DNA from 2 places in the Stenotrophomonas sp. C9D9 genome. Region 1 is predicted to be linked to the other one. Evidence: riboswitches for the same ligand, from Rfam matches in the RefSeq annotation. Region 1 holds a riboswitch; the other holds the start of a gene.
The links. Region 1 has a riboswitch for thiamine pyrophosphate ahead of ACXI0D_RS11250 (TonB-dependent receptor). Riboswitches for the same ligand answer to the same signal wherever they lie in the genome.

Region 1 (8,365 bases):
AAGGCGACGCCATGCTCAAGCTGGGGCTGAAGGGCGACGCCGAATTGTTCGACTATCTGCGTGACGGCAAGATCTGAGACGCACTTCACATAACAGCCCTGTCTGCCGCACCCCTCTTTGACGGCCTGCGGATCTGTGCCAAGATGGGCGGGCATGAGTTCTCAATGCGAGGTCGAAGGAATCGACCGGCTCATGTCCTCGCTCCCGTCCCTGGTGGATGGGGTGCGGCTTCCTGCCGGCCGTCTGGCCCGGCAACGCTGACCATGGAGAGGCGCATGCAGTCCCCCCCCGAGCTACGTTGGACCCTGCCGTTGCGGCCCCTGCGCGCATTCGCGGCGTGCCTGCTCGTCTCCCTTTCCGCTGCCGCCTGCAGCGCCGCCGATCCGGCCCCCTCGTCCTCCCAGCCTGCGCCTGCGCAGGCTGCCAAAGCGCCCCGACAGGATGTTGCCCCGATGCAGAACCCCTCTCCCGATGCCGCCGTCACCCCGCCCGACGCGCCGACCGTGATGTATTTCATCTACCAGGTGGATGGCGATGGTGCGACGTCCTATGAGGTCCAGAACGGCAGCGTGGCGACCTTCTGGTTCGGCCACAGCTTCACCCTGGACGGCACCACCTACTACACCGGTTTTTCCTGGGACACCCGCGAGCACTACGGCAAGCCGGGCGAACAGCAGCCGGCCGGCCCCGACGACCGCGCCAACTTGGCCGAAGCCACCTTCGTGCTGGCCGGCAGCGACGCGAAGAAGCCATGGAAGTTCCGTGGCCAGGAATGGACCATCGGTGCGCTCGGCGCCTACGACAAGGCCGACGACGTCGATACCCGGCGCAAGCCGATCGAACACCGCACCGCCGACGGCCGCCTGCTGCTGGCGGTGCCGACCAGCAGCTTCGACCGCGGCATCAGCAGCAGTGGCTACGCCCTGCTGCTGTTCAACCCCAAGCGCAGCGAGGACGACCTGGACAGCAAGGTCTGGCGCTACGTCGGCTCGGTGCGCACCGGGGAAGACAACAGCGCGGCCTGCGACGACGGCAACGTGATGCCGTGCACCGACAGCGACGGCGAACTGGCCTTCGTGGCCGACGGCAACGGCCTGCCGCAGCTGACCGTGACCTTCAAGGGCACCACCATCGAAGCCCCGGGCAAGACCCGCGCGCTGGGTGCCGGCGACACCGTGCGCTACCGCTTCGACAGCAAGGCCCAGCAGTACATCGCGCCCTGATTTCCATCCGCCGCAGGCGGGTTACCTGTTGACCGACATGTTCTTGACTCACGGATGAGTCCGGTTGGCGATTCGCGGCATCGGCCGCTCCATCAACCCCGAGGAAAACGTCATGGCACAGCATGACTACAGCAAAAAGGAAGTCCTGGACATCGTCGAGCAGGTCGCCCGGCAGAAGGGCATTCCGGTCGATGACTTCATGCGCTTCGCGCACATCGAGACCGGCGGCACCTTCAACGAGCGCGCCCACAACACCTCGACCGGGGCCAAGGGCCTATTCCAGTTCGTGCCCGGCTCGGCCCGCCAGTACCACCTGACCGGCCATGAGTTCGACCCGACCCGCAACACCGAAGCCGCCGCGCAGATGTACCAGGACAACCTGGGCTCGATGGCGCGCCGCAATGAGCGCACCGGGCACCCGTACCTGTCCGGCGGCGACACGCCGACCGGCCTGGACCTGTACCTGGCCCACCAGCAGGGCAGCGCCGGCTACGGCTCGGTGCAGACCGCGATCGCCACCGGCACCTTCGGCGTGGTCCGCAACGGCCATGGCGAAGAGATCAACATGCGCCGCAACGTGCTCAACCAGATCGGCTCCGATGCCAAGGCCCTGACCGGCCACACCCTGGCCGAGATGCGTGGCATGAACGACGGCGACCTGGCGCGGACCTTCTCCAGCTACTACATCCACAAGTACGCGGCGATCAGCATCCCGGAAAAGCACATCGAACCGCAGGCGGTGGCACCGGGCCAGACCCAGACCCAGGCTCCGGCCACCCCAGCGCAGACCGCTGCAGTGGGCGCTGCTGCAGCCACGCTGGCGGCGACCGCAACGGCTGCCGCCACGCCGAAGCCGGGCATCGAACTGCACGCCGCCTACGACGCCGGCGTGAAGTACGACGATGTGAAGTACGCCATCAACATCCCGGGCCACGCACTGTACGTGCCGGGCAAGACCGGCAAGAACGTGGACCAGGGCTACATCGATTGCTCCGGCTGGGTCGGCACCCTGCAGAACCGGACCATGGACGAGATCAACCAGAAGGCCGGGCACGCTGTCTTCAGCAAGGCCGACCGCATCGACCTGGGCAACCTCGGTTCCGGCGGCATCGTGCACAAGGCCGTCGAACAGTCCGGCGTACTGCTCGAGCGCGACGCCATCCTCAAGCCCGGTGCGCTGAAGGAAGGCATGGTCATCGGCCTGGATACGGCCAGGACCCGCCACGAGCACTGGAATGGCATCGACCACATCGTGATGGTGGTGCGCGACCCGAACACCGACAAACTGCTGATCAGCCAGTCCACCGGCAGCAAGGGCGTGCACACCATGCCGGTGGAGGACTACCTCAAGCAGGTGAAGGACCACCCGAACTGGAAGCTGTTCGCGTCGGACCCGTTGTCCAAGGCGCGCGACCTGCTGGAGAACCGCACCCAATCGCACGAGCAGACCCAGGGTAAGCCTGCCGCCGAGCACAAGGCCGCCGCCACCCCGCACGCCGAGCTGTACAAGCCGGGCGCGCACAGCGAGGGCGTACGCAAGGTGCAGGAGCAGCTGGGCCACCTCGGCTATGCCGGGGCCGACGGCAAGCCGCTGGTCGAGGACGGCCGCTTCGGCCGCAATACCGAAGCGGCGGTGCGCCAGCTGCAGAAGGACAACGGGCTGGTCGCCGACGGCATCGTCGGTGCGAAGACGCTGGATGCGATCAAGGAGGCCCGCGAGCGCCCGCTGCTGAACGACGAGCGACACCCGCGCAATCCGATGTACCTGCAGGCCACCGAAGGCCTGGAGCGGATGCCGGCGGGCACCTTCAAGGACCGCCACGCGCTGGAAAGCGCCGCAGCGGCGTTGACCAGGGAGGCGCATGCCGCCGGCCTGCAGCGCATCGACGCGGTGGTGCCCAGCCCGAACGGTGAGCGCCTGTTCGCCGTGCAGGGCACGATCGGTGACCCGGCGGCCAGCCGCGTTGCGGTGGAAACCCGCACCGCCAGCGAACAGAGCATGGCGCTCAGCAGCGGCGCGGTGCACGGCGCGCCGAACGTGCTGCACCAGCAGCAGGACGCGCAGCAGGAACAGACCCGCCAGGCACAGAAGGCCATGGGCATCTGAGCCCGCAGCGCCTTGCAGACCGGGAGGGGCCGCGCCATGCGCGGCCCTTTCCCTTTCTGCCAGCTGAGCGGCCAAGGCCGCTTTCAGCCTTGCTTCATGCCGCCTGCCGCTAGATGAATGCGCAAGCCGCCCGGTAGGCCAGGCAATGTTCCGGCAATGTTGGAACGCCAGCGTGGTCTCCACGGCAGCCGGGGCGCCCCGCGCCCTCCCTGCCCAGCGTGGCATGCACCTCACAGGAGAACCGAACATGCTCAGTACTTCCACACTCAGCTTCCGTGGTCTGGCGATGGCCCTGGCACTGGTGGCCGGTGTCGCCGTGGTCAGCGATGCCAGCGCGATGTCGAGGAAGGACAAGCGCACCCTGGTCGGCGCCGTGGTCGGTGGCGTGGCCGGCAACCTGCTCTCCAACGGCGACCCTGCGGCCACCGTCGGCGGTGCCGTGGCCGGCGGCGCGATCGGCAACCTGACCACGTCCGACCGCCGCGACCGTCGCTATTACGACAACCGCTACTACGACAATCGCTACGATCGCCGTTACGACCGTGGCTACTACCGCAGCGGCTATTACGACCGTGGCGATGACCGCCGCTGGCAGCGTGAGCGCTACTACGACAACCGCTACTACAACGACCGCGGCCGCCATCGCGGCTGGTAAGCAGCGCCGGCACACTGATGACGCGGAGACGGGCGGGTCGATGACCCGCCCGTTTGCGTTGGCCACGCGCATGGCGTTGAATGCGCAGCCTTGGATGTGACTTTCCCGATCGGACTGCGGCATGACGTCTTCCTCCCACCGCGTGCAGGGCCTCAACAACGACGAGGTCGCTGCCGACTGGCCGCCGATCAGCGCGGCGGACATCGCGTGGCTGAGTGCGCGTTACCCGCAGCTGGGCGGGCACAGCCAACCGCGCTGGCACAGCCCGCGGCCGCTGTCGGCCGCCGCCATTGTCGACGGCACGCGCGGCGCGGTATTCATCAAGCGCCACCACCACAGTGTGCGCAGCGCGGCCTGCCTGGAAGAAGAACACCATTTCATCGCCCATCTCGCCGCCGCCGGCGTACCGGTGGTGCAGGTGCTGCCGGCCACCGATGGCCGCACCGCGATCGAACATGGCGAATGGACGTTTGAACTGCACGATGTCGGCGTGGGCGAAGACCTGTACCGCGACGCGGTGTCGTGGTCGTTGCTGACCGATGTCGCACAGGCCCGCGAGGCGGGCCGCATGCTGGCCCAGCTGCACCGTGCCGCCGCCAGCTACCACGCGCCCCAGCGCAGCACCCATCTGCTTGTCGCGCGCGATGATCTGATCCGTACCGACGATCCGCTCGCGGCGATCAAGGCGGAGCTGCACGAGCGCCCCGGGCTGGCCCGCTATCTCGCGCGCATTCCATGGGAAGCGCAGCTGCAGCGCGACGTGCTGCCGTGGCACGCCGGGCTCGCCGAGCGCCTGCGCGACGAGCCACGGCTGTGGGCGCACAACGATTGGCATGTTTCCAACCTGCTGTGGCGCGACGGGCAGGTCAGCACCGTGCTGGATTTCGGCCTGGCTTCACCCACCAGCGCCTTGTTCGACCTCGCCACCGCGATCGAGCGCAACGCAGTGGCGTGGCTGGAACTGGAGCGCGGGATGGAGGCGGTGCGCATCGACATCGCACTGGCGTTGCTCGACGGCTACCGTGAGGTGCTGCCCTTGTCGGCAGCACGCGTGCATCTGCTGGCCGACCTGCTGCCGATGGTGCATTTCGACTTCGCACTGTCCGAAGTGGAGTACTTCGAAGGCATCACCGGCTCGACCGCGAATGCCGACGTGGCCTGGCAGCCCTTCATGCTGGGGCACCCGGCATGGTTCCGCACCGGGCCAGGGCAGGCGCTACTGCAGGCCCTGCACGCGGCGGCGTGACCCGGTTGGTACACCGTCGGGGTCAGATCCCCTTCCTTCGGAAAGGGATCTGACGCCGCACCGCCCCGCCGCCTGAAGGGCACCGGCTCGCAAATCCGTACCATTTGTAGTGAAATGGTCACCTGAAGCGGGGGTGCCTGGATCTGCCAGGCTGAGAGAGTCCCTTGGAACCTGATCCGGTTTGCACCGGCGTAGGGAGCTTTGAGCCGCAGCCACACCCCCGTCATGGGCCGGTGCACCTGCGCGCCGTCGCTTCGTCTCCCTTGTTGTCCGAAGACGAACCGAATGAACCGCTGCCTGCGCCCCACCCTGCTCTCCCTCGCCCTCTGCGCCGCGCTGCCGCTGCATGCCAGCGAGGCTGACGCTGCTCCCGATGCGGCTGCCACCGGCGCCGATCGTTCGCCGACCGAACTGGCGGCGGTGCGCGTGGAGGCTGGCAAACCGAAGGCCGATACCTCTCGCGTGAACGCCTTCGGTGGTGGAAGCTGGAAGGACACGCCGGCCTCGGTGAACGTGCTCGAGCGCGATTACCTCGACCGCCGCCAGGTGCGTTCGCTGTCCGAGCTGGCCAGCAACGATGCCTCGCTGGGGGATGCCTATGCACCGGTGGGCTACTACCAGAACATCGCCATCCGCGGCTTCGCGCTGGACGCCGCCACCGGCTACCGCTTCAACGGGCTGTCCATCGCCGGCGAGCAACGCCTGGCGCTGGAGAACGTGCAGTCGGTGGAGATCCTCAAGGGTGAAGCCGGCCTGGCGGCAGGCGTGATGGCGCCGGGCGGGATCATCAACTACATCGGCAAGCGCCCGGCGGAAGTGCGCACCGCCACGCTCGGCACCGATTCGGAACGCTCGCGCTACGTCGCCGTCGATGTCGGCCACTGGATCACCCCGCGCTTCGGCCTGCGCCTGAATGCCGCATGGGATTCCAGCAATTCCTACGTCGAGCACGCCGATGGCCGCCGCAACTTCTACTCGCTGGCCGCCGACTGGCTGATCGGCGAGCGCGGCAAGCTGGAAGTGGATGCCAACTACCAGACCAGCTCGCAGCGCTCGGTGTCCGGCTACCAGCTGCTGGGCGCGCGTGACCTGCCGCGCGGCGTCGACCGCGAGCACCTGCTCGGCTACCAGCCGTGGCAGCGCCCGGTGGATATCGCCAGCACCAACATCACCGCGCTGCACACCTACGACTTCAACGATGCCTGGCAATCGCGCGTCTCGGTCGGCCACAGCCGCTCGGTGATCGATGACAACGTCGCCTTCGCCTACGGTTGCTACTACGCCGCGCAGTGCGCCGACGGCAGCGTGCCGGGCAACTACTTCGCACCCAACGGCGACTACGACGTCTACGACTACCGCAGCCCGGACGACACGCGCCGCAACCAGCAGGCCCGTGCCGAGCTGCGCGGCCGCTTCGAGACCGGCAACGTCGGCCACCAGCTGACCCTCGGTGCCGACTACTTCCGCCGCACCGTGGACAAGCGTCCGAGCGTCAACGAGTACGTCGGCACCAGCAACATCCACGACGCACAGGTGCCGGTGTTCCAGCCGTCGCCGAAGATGCCGGGCCCCTCCGCACGGCGCCTGGACAGCCGCCAGACCGCGTTCTTCGCACTGGACCGCATGAGCTTCGGTGATGACTGGCAGTGGCTGGCCGGTGGCCGCTTCGTGCGCCTGGACGAACGCGCCTACGACAAGCGGGGCATCCCACAGCGGCACAGCCGCCTGTCGCGCTTCCTGCCGCAGACCGCCGTGGTGTGGAAGGCCACCGACCAGCTCAACGCCTACGCCAGCTATGTGCGCGGCATTTCGCTGGGCCAGGAAGCGCCGTTCTGGACCAGCAACGCCGACACCTTCCTGCCGTCGGTGCAATCGCGGCAGCTGGAAGTGGGCGTGAAGTACGTGCCGGTGGAGGCGCTGACGCTGGGTGCGGCCGTGTTCCGCATCTCGCAGCCGTACCAGTACGCCAAGCCGGACAGCAGCGACGTCGGCTACACCTTCGTCGAGGAAGGCACGCAGACCCACACCGGCCTGGAGCTGACCGCCAACGGGCAGCTGACCGACGCGCTGCAGATCGTGGCCAGCGCCAGCGTGCTGCAGGCGCGCGCGCGCGACACCGGCACCCCGGCCTATGAAGGCCATCAGCTGGTGAACGTGCCGAAGGTGCGCGCCAGCGTGCATGTGGCCTACGCGCTGCCGTTCGTGCAGGGCCTGGACGTGACCGGCGGCTGGCGCTATGCCAGTGCCAATGTGGCACGCGCCGACGGTGGCGTGCGCGCACCGGACTACTCGGTGTTCGATGCCGGCCTGCGCTTCCAGCATCGCCTGCACGAACGCGCGGTGACCTGGAACCTGTCGGTGGACAACCTGTTCAACCGCTTCTACTGGCGCGACACCGGCAGCAGCGGCGGTGATTACTACCTGTTCCCCGGCGCACCGCGACAGGCCCGCCTGTCGGTGACGTTCGCGCTGTGAGCGGCGTGATGCTCGAGTGGACCGCCGCGCTGTGCAGCATCCTCGGCGTCTGGCTGATGGCCCGGCGCCGGTTGTCTGCATGGCCAGTGGGCCTGCTGTCGGTGACGCTGTACGGGCTGGTGTTCGCCGAGGCCAAGCTGTACTCGGACACGCTGTTGCAGGTGATCTTCGGCGGCTTCCTGGTCTATGGCTGGATCAACTGGCGGCAGCATGCCGCCGATGAGGGCAGCATCCGCATCGTGCCATTGGCGCGCGGCAAGCTGCTGCGCGATCTGGCCATCGGCGTGTGCGGTGGCGTGGCGCTGGGCGCGGCCATGCACAGCTTCACCGACGCTGCCCTGCCGTGGTTGGATGCGATGCTGACCGGTCTGAGCCTGGTCGGGCAATGGTGGCAGGCACGTCGCCACGTGGCCTGCTGGTGGGTGTGGATCGCAGTGGACGTGGTGTACGTGGGTGCGTACCTGTTCAAGTCGCTGCACGTGACCGCCGCGCTGTACGTATTCTTCCTCGGCCTGGCCGTGTTCGGCCTGCGCGCATGGAGCGCAGCCGCGCGCGAGCCGCGGGGTGCACCCGTGCGTTGATGCGGATGGCCGGGCTGTGCGCTGGCCATCCACAGTAGAGCCACGCCATGCGTGGCTGGGGGCTACGGTAGTCGCCAA
Region 2 (8,365 bases), on a different contig from region 1:
GGCGCCAGCGCCAGCGCAATGCCGGCCGGCAGCAAGCCGAACCGCACTGCGGGATTACGAACGTTCATCTATCTCTCCAAGGTACGTGTTAGCAGCGTGTTAAAACACCCCAGCACGTTACGATTGCGTTGCAGCGCTGTATTTGCGCGAACCAACCGGAGACTTTGCGGATTGTGGCGGGAGCAAGCCACCGTTCTCCCTGAAGCGCGATGCGGACTGGCCGTAGCGGGCGCGGAACGCACGCGCGAAGCTGCAGCAGTTGTCGAAGCCACTGGCGGCGGCGACCTCGCCCACCATCATGTCGGTGTCGCGCAGCAGGTCAGCAGCGCGTTCGAGGCGCAGTCGTGCTGAAAGCGACTGCGGGCTTTCCTCGTACAGGCTCTGGAAGGTCTTGGAGAGGTACCAGCTGGAGAAGTTGGTCAGCTCGGCCAGTTCGCCGATGCGCACCACCCGGTGGCTGTTGCCTTCCAGATAGAGGCGCGCGCGCTGCATGCGGCCGAACACCTGGCGCTTGCGGCTGCGCGAGCGGCCCGGGCAGCGCTGTACGTTGTCGGCCAGGCCACGCTGCAGGCCAGCCAGGTGCAGCAACAGCGGACGCAGGGCCTGGGCCGGCTGGCCGCTGGCCAGCGCATCGCGCCACAAGCGCAGCGCCACGCGGGCGTCACTGCGGTTCATGCGGCCACGACCGGCATACAGGCCGCAGTCGGCCATCTCGGTCAGCACACGAAGCGCTTCGACGTTCAGGTTCAGGCCGACGCACAACCCGTTGCGACCAGCCTGCACCAACGGCCGCGATTCCTTCTCGAAGGCGATCCACTCGCCCTGGCGCAGGCGGAAGCGCCCTTCCTTGGCCTCCACCCACGAACTGCCACGCACCTGCATCCAGACGGTGAAGCTGGAGCCGGCGGTCTGCAGGCTGCCCAGCCGGGCCACGCCCAGGCAGGTCGGCGCGACATCATCGAGCGACCGGTCCAGGGAGACGGTTTGGCCGCGATCGGCCAGCGAGAGTTGACGCATGGGGGCACCACGGATTTGCCTAGTACAGGACTCCGTTTTGCCTAATCAGGTGGCACCGCGTCAGGAAAGTCCGACGAGATCGCCACGAATTCGCGACGAGATCCCGACGAAGAAATTACGAAGGGCCATTTCCCTTGAACAACAACAACTTGGAGAACGCCGGGAACAGCGCGGGCGGGCGTTCGGGCAACCGCATCACGCCGATGTCGGCACCATCGCTGACCGCCATCGCCACGAACAGGTCATGTCCGTCAGCGCTGGCGCTGAGTCCGTTGCCGGCGCTGAGCCGTTCTGCGTCCAGGCAGCGTTCCGGCTCCTCGCGGCCGGGCAGGATGCGCACGAAGGTGGTGCCACACGTGGTCGAGGTGCCGAGGTAACCGATGCCGCTGTTGCCGGCCACGGTCCAGGCCCGGTATCGCCAGCGGCTGGGCCGGTCATCGCTGATCTGCTGCACGCTGCCCGACGACAACGTGGCATCGGCCGACCACAGGCCACCGGCGGCCAGGCGGGTGAACAACACGCGGCCACTGCTGCGGTCGAAGCGCGCCTGCGACACCCCATCGATGCTGGCCAACCGGCGCCAGGGCTGGGTGCTGCGGTCGAACAGGCTCAACCGGGTGCGCTGGTCGGCATCGCGTTCGACCACAAACAACTGCTCCGGCGACGCGCCATACAGCGCCTGCAGCGGCTGTTCGGCCGGGATCGGCAAAGGTTGCAGTCGTTCATCGCGTGGCGCGATCTCGTAGACCACCGTGCGCCCATGCGCGTCGCGGCCGACCACGAGCAGCTGACGGCTGTCGGCCGACCAGTCCGGTGCCTGCCGCGCTTCCGGCCGCAGCCCTTCAATGGGGCGCAGCGAATCCGGCCGCTGCATGTCCGCCCACCACAGGGCGAAGCTGCCGGAGCGATCCGAGGTGAAGACCAGCTGGCGGCCATCCGGCGCTGCCATCGGCTGCCCATCGCGGCCACTGGAGGCAAACAGTCGCTCGGGCGCACCGTTGCCCTGCATCGGCACCTTGAACACGCCGAACTGTGCGCGTCGGTGGACGAAGGCCAGCATGCCACCGCGTCGCGACACGGCGGGCCACTGCGCATCATCCAGGCCAGCATCGCGCAGCGTGTGCCGCTCAACGTCCAGGTAATAGAGCCGCGCCTCGCTGTCGACGCGGCGGCCGAACACGATGGTGCGGCCATCGTCCAGCCAGGCCCAGCCGCGCAGCTCTGCCGCTTCGTTGGTCAACTGCTCGGGCGTACCGCCCGTGGCCGGCACCCGCCACAGATCGCCCAGCTGCGGGTTGCGCACGAACACCAGCCATTGCCCGTCGGGCGAATAACGCGGTGCGTAGTCGAAGTCATCCTGGTCGACGCTGTAGGCCAGCGCGCGCCACTCGCCGCTGGCCAGGTCCAGCACGCGGATGCCACGGTGGGCGTAACGCCCGACCATGCTGCCGAACACCAGGCCGCGACCATCGGGTGTCCAGTCAAAACTGAGCAGTTCGGTGCCATCGCAGCGCGTGGCCTGGCGCAGTGCGCCGCCGGTGGCGCTGGCGATCAGCACCTGGCAGCCACCGTCGGCGGAAAACCGTGCGAAGGCGATCTCGCGACCATCCGGCGACCAGTTCGGGAATCGATCGACCGCGCCGGCCGGTGGCACCAGCAACTGGCGCGCCGGCGCGTTGCCGGAGGTCTGCACCTTGATCGCACCACCGCCGTTGCCATCTTCGTTGGCGCCTTCATAGGCGACCAGTGAACCATCCGGTGACAGCGTGGGATAGGTTTCAAAGCCGCTGGTCGCGGTGATCAACCGATAGGGACGCTGCGGGCTGCCGATCACCCGCGTGCCGTTCTCCACGGCGGCCTCCACCGGTGAACTGCTGGCCGGTGCACGGCGCAGCAGCAGCGCGGTCATCACCAGCAGCGTGGCCAGCATCAATACGCCCAGCGCCAGCAGCACGCGGCGGCGGACATGGCGCCAGCGGCGGCGCGATTCCTGCGCGCGCGCGGGCAGCACCGCGGCGTCGGCGGGTGCCGGCTGCACTTCCACACCTTCATCGTCAGGCAAGCCCGCAGCCGTTGGCTCCGCATCGTCCAGCGCCTGTACCGGCACCAAAAGCCGATAACCAGTCTTGGCGATGGTTTCGATGTAGGCCTGGCCGTTGTCGTCGTCGTTGCTGAACGCCTTGCGCAGCTGGGTGACGGCCTGGGTCAGCACATCGTTGGTCGGCAGCGTGTCCGGCCACACCTCGGCGAACAACTCGTCTCGGGTGACAACGCGGCCCGGCTGCCGCAGCAGCACGCGCAGCACGCCCAACGCCTTCGGCGTCAGCCGGCGCGGGCGACGCGCACCGACGACCTCGACTTCGCGCGAGGACAGAGTGACGATGCACTCTCCTATCCGTATCCGATCGGATACGGGTGGCTGTATTTCGCTGCTGTTCATTTTCTGCTACACAGTAGAGACAGGTCCCGGGCAGTGTTTGCCTTCGTTACGGTCCCGTCCTGGGAACAGCGAAAAGCCAGACTCCGCACAAAGCATCGGCGCATACCGCAAAAACAATCGAGCGCGCGAATACTAGCCTATGCAAGTTACCTCGCCTATCGCGTGGTCGACATCAGGCTCTCTCTCGCCGACGCATTCACATAATTCGCGACACCATTCGCGCCCTCTTGGGCGCGAAATTTTTATCTGGCGTTCATTTTCACATGCGCCGCAACATGGTCAATCCGACCAGACGCGAAACCACCAAAGCCACGTACATCACGCCGGAAAACTGCTCCAGCATGACCAATGCGCGTGCCTGTGGATGCAGGGGTACGACGTCACTCAAGCCCACTCCAGACAGCAAGCTGAAGCTGAGATAAAGCAACTCCATCCAGCTGCGCTGCGCACCCCCGCCAGTACCCTGGAAGCTGCCCGGATACCACTGCTGGCACACCGCGAACGCGAAGGCGAAAGCCCACGCCAGCAGGGTGAAGGTTGCGCCTGCGGCGAACAGTTCGTCGCGGGTGACCTTGTGGTCCTGGAGCATGTAGGCGATCAGGGCGCCGGCCGTATAGAAGTACAGCAGGCTCTCCAGCAGCTGCGCGGTGGTCAGCATTGCGGTGCGATCGAGCAATGCGCCTGCCAACGAGAACACCACCGAGGGAATGGCCAGCAACAGCGCCAGCCAGGTGCCCAGCGGGCTGCGCTGGACCACCCACAGCGCCAGGCCGAGTACCGCCATGCCGAACATGCCCAGTGCGGCGCGGCCCGCAGCGGTGTCATCCAGCGCGGGATACAGCAGCACCGCCAGCAGCTGCGCGCCCAGCAACCAGGCCGAAGGATGACGGCGGGCGATGGCCAGCCAACGGGTGGTCATGGCAACGGGCATGGCGTCCTTTCCCCCTGGGCGATGGACGCAGCATAGCCGGGCACGGCGTGATGAACGGTCGTGCCGGCCGTTGGCCGGCACGACCGTTTCCACATCAGCCCTGCCGGTAGACCTCGGCGCCGGCGGCGCGGAACTCCTCCGACTTCTCCTTCATGCCGGCCTCGGCGTAGTCACGCACGTCCTGGGTGATCTTCATCGAACAGAAGTGCGGGCCGCACATCGAGCAGAAGTGCGCCAGCTTGTGCGCATCCTTCGGCAGCGTCTCGTCGTGGAACTCCTTGGCCTTCTCCGGATCCAGGCCAAGGTGGAACTGGTCCTCCCAGCGGAACTCGAAGCGCGCCTTGCTCAGCGCGTTGTCGCGCACCTGCGCACCTGGATGACCCTTGGCCAGATCAGCGGCGTGCGCGGCGATGCGGTAGGCCATGATGCCGTCACGCACGTCCTGGCGATTGGGCAGGCCGAGGTGCTCCTTCGGCGTCACGTAGCAAAGCATCGCCGTGCCGAACCAGCCGATCATCGCCGCACCGATCGCGCTGGTGATGTGGTCGTAGCCCGGTGCGATATCGGTGGTCAGCGGCCCCAGCGTATAGAACGGTGCTTCGCCACACTCGCGCAGCTGCTTTTCCATGTTCTCCTTGATCAGCTGCATCGGCACGTGGCCGGGGCCTTCGATCATGGTCTGCACATCATGCTTCCAGGCGATCTTCGTCAGCTCACCCAGCGTCTCCAGCTCACCGAACTGCGCCGCGTCGTTGGCATCGGCGATGCAGCCCGGGCGCAGGCCGTCACCCAGCGAGAAGGTCACGTCGTAGGCCTTCATGATCTCGCAGATCTCTTCGAAGTGCGTGTAGAGGAAGTTCTCCTTGTGGTGCGCCAGGCACCACTTGGCCATGATCGAGCCACCGCGGCTGACGATGCCGGTGACCCGCTTGGCGGTGAGCGGCACATAGCGCAGCAGCACGCCGGCGTGGATGGTGAAGTAGTCCACGCCCTGTTCGGCCTGCTCGATCAGCGTGTCGCGGAAGATCTCCCAGGTGAGTGCTTCGGCACGGCCATCGACCTTCTCCAGCGCCTGGTAGATCGGCACGGTACCGATCGCCACCGGCGAATTGCGGATGATCCACTCGCGGGTTTCGTGGATGTGCTTGCCGGTGGACAGGTCCATCACCGTGTCACCGCCCCAGCGGATCGCCCACACCAGTTTCTCCACTTCCTCGGCAATGCCCGAGGACACGGCGCTGTTGCCGATGTTGGCATTGATCTTGGTCAGGAAATTTCGGCCGATGATCATCGGCTCGCTTTCCGGATGGTTGATGTTGTTGGGCAGCACCGCGCGGCCGCGCGCGATTTCATCGCGCACGAACTCCGGTGTGATGATCTTCTGGATCGAAGCCCCAAATGCCTCGCCCGGGTGCTGCTGCAACAGGCCGGCATCACGGATCGCTTCCATCCGCTGGTTCTCGCGGATGGCGACGAATTCCATTTCCGGCGTGATGATGCCGCGGCGCGCGTAGTGCATCTGAGTGACGTTCGCGCCTGCGCGTGCACGCCGCGGCAGGCTGCGCGCAGGGAAACGCACGGCATCGAGCTTCGGATCATGCTCGCGGTCGCGGCCGAACGACGAACTCAGGCCGTCGAGCTGTTCGGTATCGCCGCGCTCCTCCACCCAGCCACGACGCAGCGCCGGCAGGCCCGCCGACAGATCGATACGCACATCCGGATCGGTGTAGGGGCCCGACGTATCGTAGACCGTGACCGGTGCATTCTCTTCGCCGCCGAACAACGTCGGCGTGCGGGTCAACGCGATCTCGCGCATCGGCACCTGCAGATCCGGACGCGAACCGGGTACGTGGATCTTGCGCGAACCGGGAATCGGCCGGGTCACGGATTCGGAGAGTTGCTGGGCCTGTTGCTGCAGGGCGGAGAGCTGTGCGTTCATCGGGCATCGTCCAGGAAGGTCAGGGACGAAGCGGCGGCGCACTGCGCCCGCGCGCGGACGGTCCTTGGGCGGAGTCCGGGCACGGCTGCACTGCAAAGCTTCCCTACGCCGGTATGAGCCGGATCAGGTTCCAAGGGACTGTCTCAACCGTGGCCACCTGGCCGCGGTACCCCCGCTTCTTGGCGTGCATTAGAGCATAGAAAGCACTGCAGCTCATGGCGGTTGCAGCCGCGCATCGCGTGGATCCGCAGTTTCTGTATTAACAGAACCGTGACATCGCGTTCAGTAACGTGCACGTCCGTCGCGTTCCAGCGACCGATGCGTCCTTCGCCGCCTTCGCGGCCCCTGCCCGGTTCGCGATGCATGCCACCGGCCCTTCGCTGCAAGCTCTGCTCGCTCCCCTCAATCCCTTGATCGGAGAAGCTCCTTCATGGTGTTTCGCGTTTCCATCGCACTGGTTCTGCTGCTGGTGCTGCTTGCCGGTATTGCACCGGGCCCCTTCAATGCCGTGGTGCAGTCGATGCTGGCAGAAGTCATCCGCAGCGTCGGCTGGCTGTACCTGCTGGTGGTGTTCCTGGCCCTGGTGTTCCTGATGTACCTGGCCTTCGGCCGCTTCGGCAACCTGCGCATCGGTGGCGAAGACGCCGAGCCCGAGTTCTCGCGGGCCAGCTGGATGTCGATGCTGTTCGCCGCCGGCATGGGCATCGGCCTGGTGTTCTGGGGCGCCGCCGAGCCCATCTCGCACTTCAGCAAGCCACCGGAAGGGCTTGCTCCGCAGAGCCTGGATGCGGCACGCGCCTCGATGCGCTATGCATTCTTCCACTGGGGCCTGCATCCGTGGGCCATCTACGCGCTGATCGGCCTGGCGATGGCCTGGTTCCAGTTCAACCGCAACGGCCGCGGCCTGGTCAGCGACATGCTGCAGCCGATCATCGGCCGCCACCATCGTGGATGGATCGGGCGCGTGGTCAACATCGCTGCAGTGGTCGCCACGGCGATCGGTGTCGCGACTACGCTGGGCTTCGGCACCATCCAGATCGCCGCCGGCATCGAGCGCGTGTTCGGCGTGCAGGCGACCGTCGCAGTGCAGATGACCATCATTGCGGTCGCCTTCGTGCTGTACATGGCATCCACCGCCAGTGGCGTGGAGCGAGGTGTGAAGTGGCTGTCCAACTTCAACCTGGCATTGGCTGCCCTGCTGGCAGCCATCCTGCTGGTGCTGGGGCCGACCGGCTTCATCTTCGATACGTTCACCACCACGCTGGGCTCCTACCTCAACCAGCTGGTGACGATGAGCCTGCGCATGTCACCGTTCTCCGGCAGCACCTGGGTGGCGGACTGGACGATCTTCTACTGGGCCTGGTGGATCTCGTGGGCACCGTTCGTGGGGTCGTTCATCGCACGCATCTCGCGCGGCCGCAGCGTGCGCGAGTTCGTTATCGGCGTAGTGCTCGCGCCGACTCTGCTGGGCTTCTTCTGGTTCGCGGTATTCGGTGGCACCGCGCTGTGGGCGCAGATCTTCGGCCATGCCGACCTGGTGCAGGCGCTGGGCAATGGCTACGAGACAGTGCTGTTCACGCTGTTCGACAGCATGCCGCTGCCGCTGCTGCTGTCGTGCATCGCACTGGTACTGCTGATGATCTTCTTCGTGACCTCGGCCGACTCGGCGGTGCTGGTGCTGGCCAGCATGTCCACTGACGAAGCAGGCGATCCTCCGTTGAAGCGCAAGCTGGCCTGGGGCATCGCGGTGGCGTTGATCGCAGCGGCGTTGCTGCTGGCCGGTGGCCTGGATGCACTGCAGGGCATGATCACGATTGCGGCGTTGCCATTCGCGCTGCTGATGGTGCTGGTGATGGTGTCGCTGTACCGGGTGCTGGACCAGGAGTACACGCGTGAGCGGCGGCAGGCGCAGCGCCAGCGGCACATGATCGATGCGTGGATCGCACGCGAGATGGCGGCGCAGGAAGAGACGCAGGCGGAGGCCGCACGCGCGCAGGATTCGGATTGAGGGTGTTTTGCAGCCTGCGGCTGCACTGCT

Region 2: it holds a riboswitch for thiamine pyrophosphate, as region 1 does, so the genes downstream of both, thiC (phosphomethylpyrimidine synthase ThiC) here and ACXI0D_RS11250 (TonB-dependent receptor) in region 1, are expected to answer to the same signal.

What each region holds. Positions count from the first base shown of each region.
Region 1 is NZ_JBSZIF010000004.1:1,248,709-1,257,073, forward strand. Features, by position in the region: gene ACXI0D_RS11225 (response regulator) at 1-77, shown strand, start outside; gene ACXI0D_RS11230 (hypothetical protein) at 453-1,223, shown strand; gene ACXI0D_RS11235 (peptidoglycan-binding protein) at 1,336-3,330, shown strand; gene ACXI0D_RS11240 (glycine zipper 2TM domain-containing protein) at 3,578-3,985, shown strand; gene ACXI0D_RS11245 (phosphotransferase enzyme family protein) at 4,107-5,231, shown strand; TPP riboswitch at 5,351-5,446, shown strand; gene ACXI0D_RS11250 (TonB-dependent receptor) at 5,517-7,706, shown strand; gene pnuC (nicotinamide riboside transporter PnuC) at 7,715-8,287, shown strand.
Region 2 is NZ_JBSZIF010000003.1:621,165-629,529, forward strand. Features, by position in the region: gene ACXI0D_RS04830 (TonB-dependent receptor) at 1-68, opposite strand, end outside; gene ACXI0D_RS04835 (helix-turn-helix transcriptional regulator) at 118-1,017, opposite strand; gene ACXI0D_RS04840 (winged helix-turn-helix domain-containing protein) at 1,133-3,457, opposite strand; gene ACXI0D_RS04845 (ion channel) at 3,717-4,388, opposite strand; gene thiC (phosphomethylpyrimidine synthase ThiC) at 4,483-6,327, opposite strand; TPP riboswitch at 6,410-6,511, opposite strand; gene ACXI0D_RS04855 (BCCT family transporter) at 6,758-8,335, shown strand.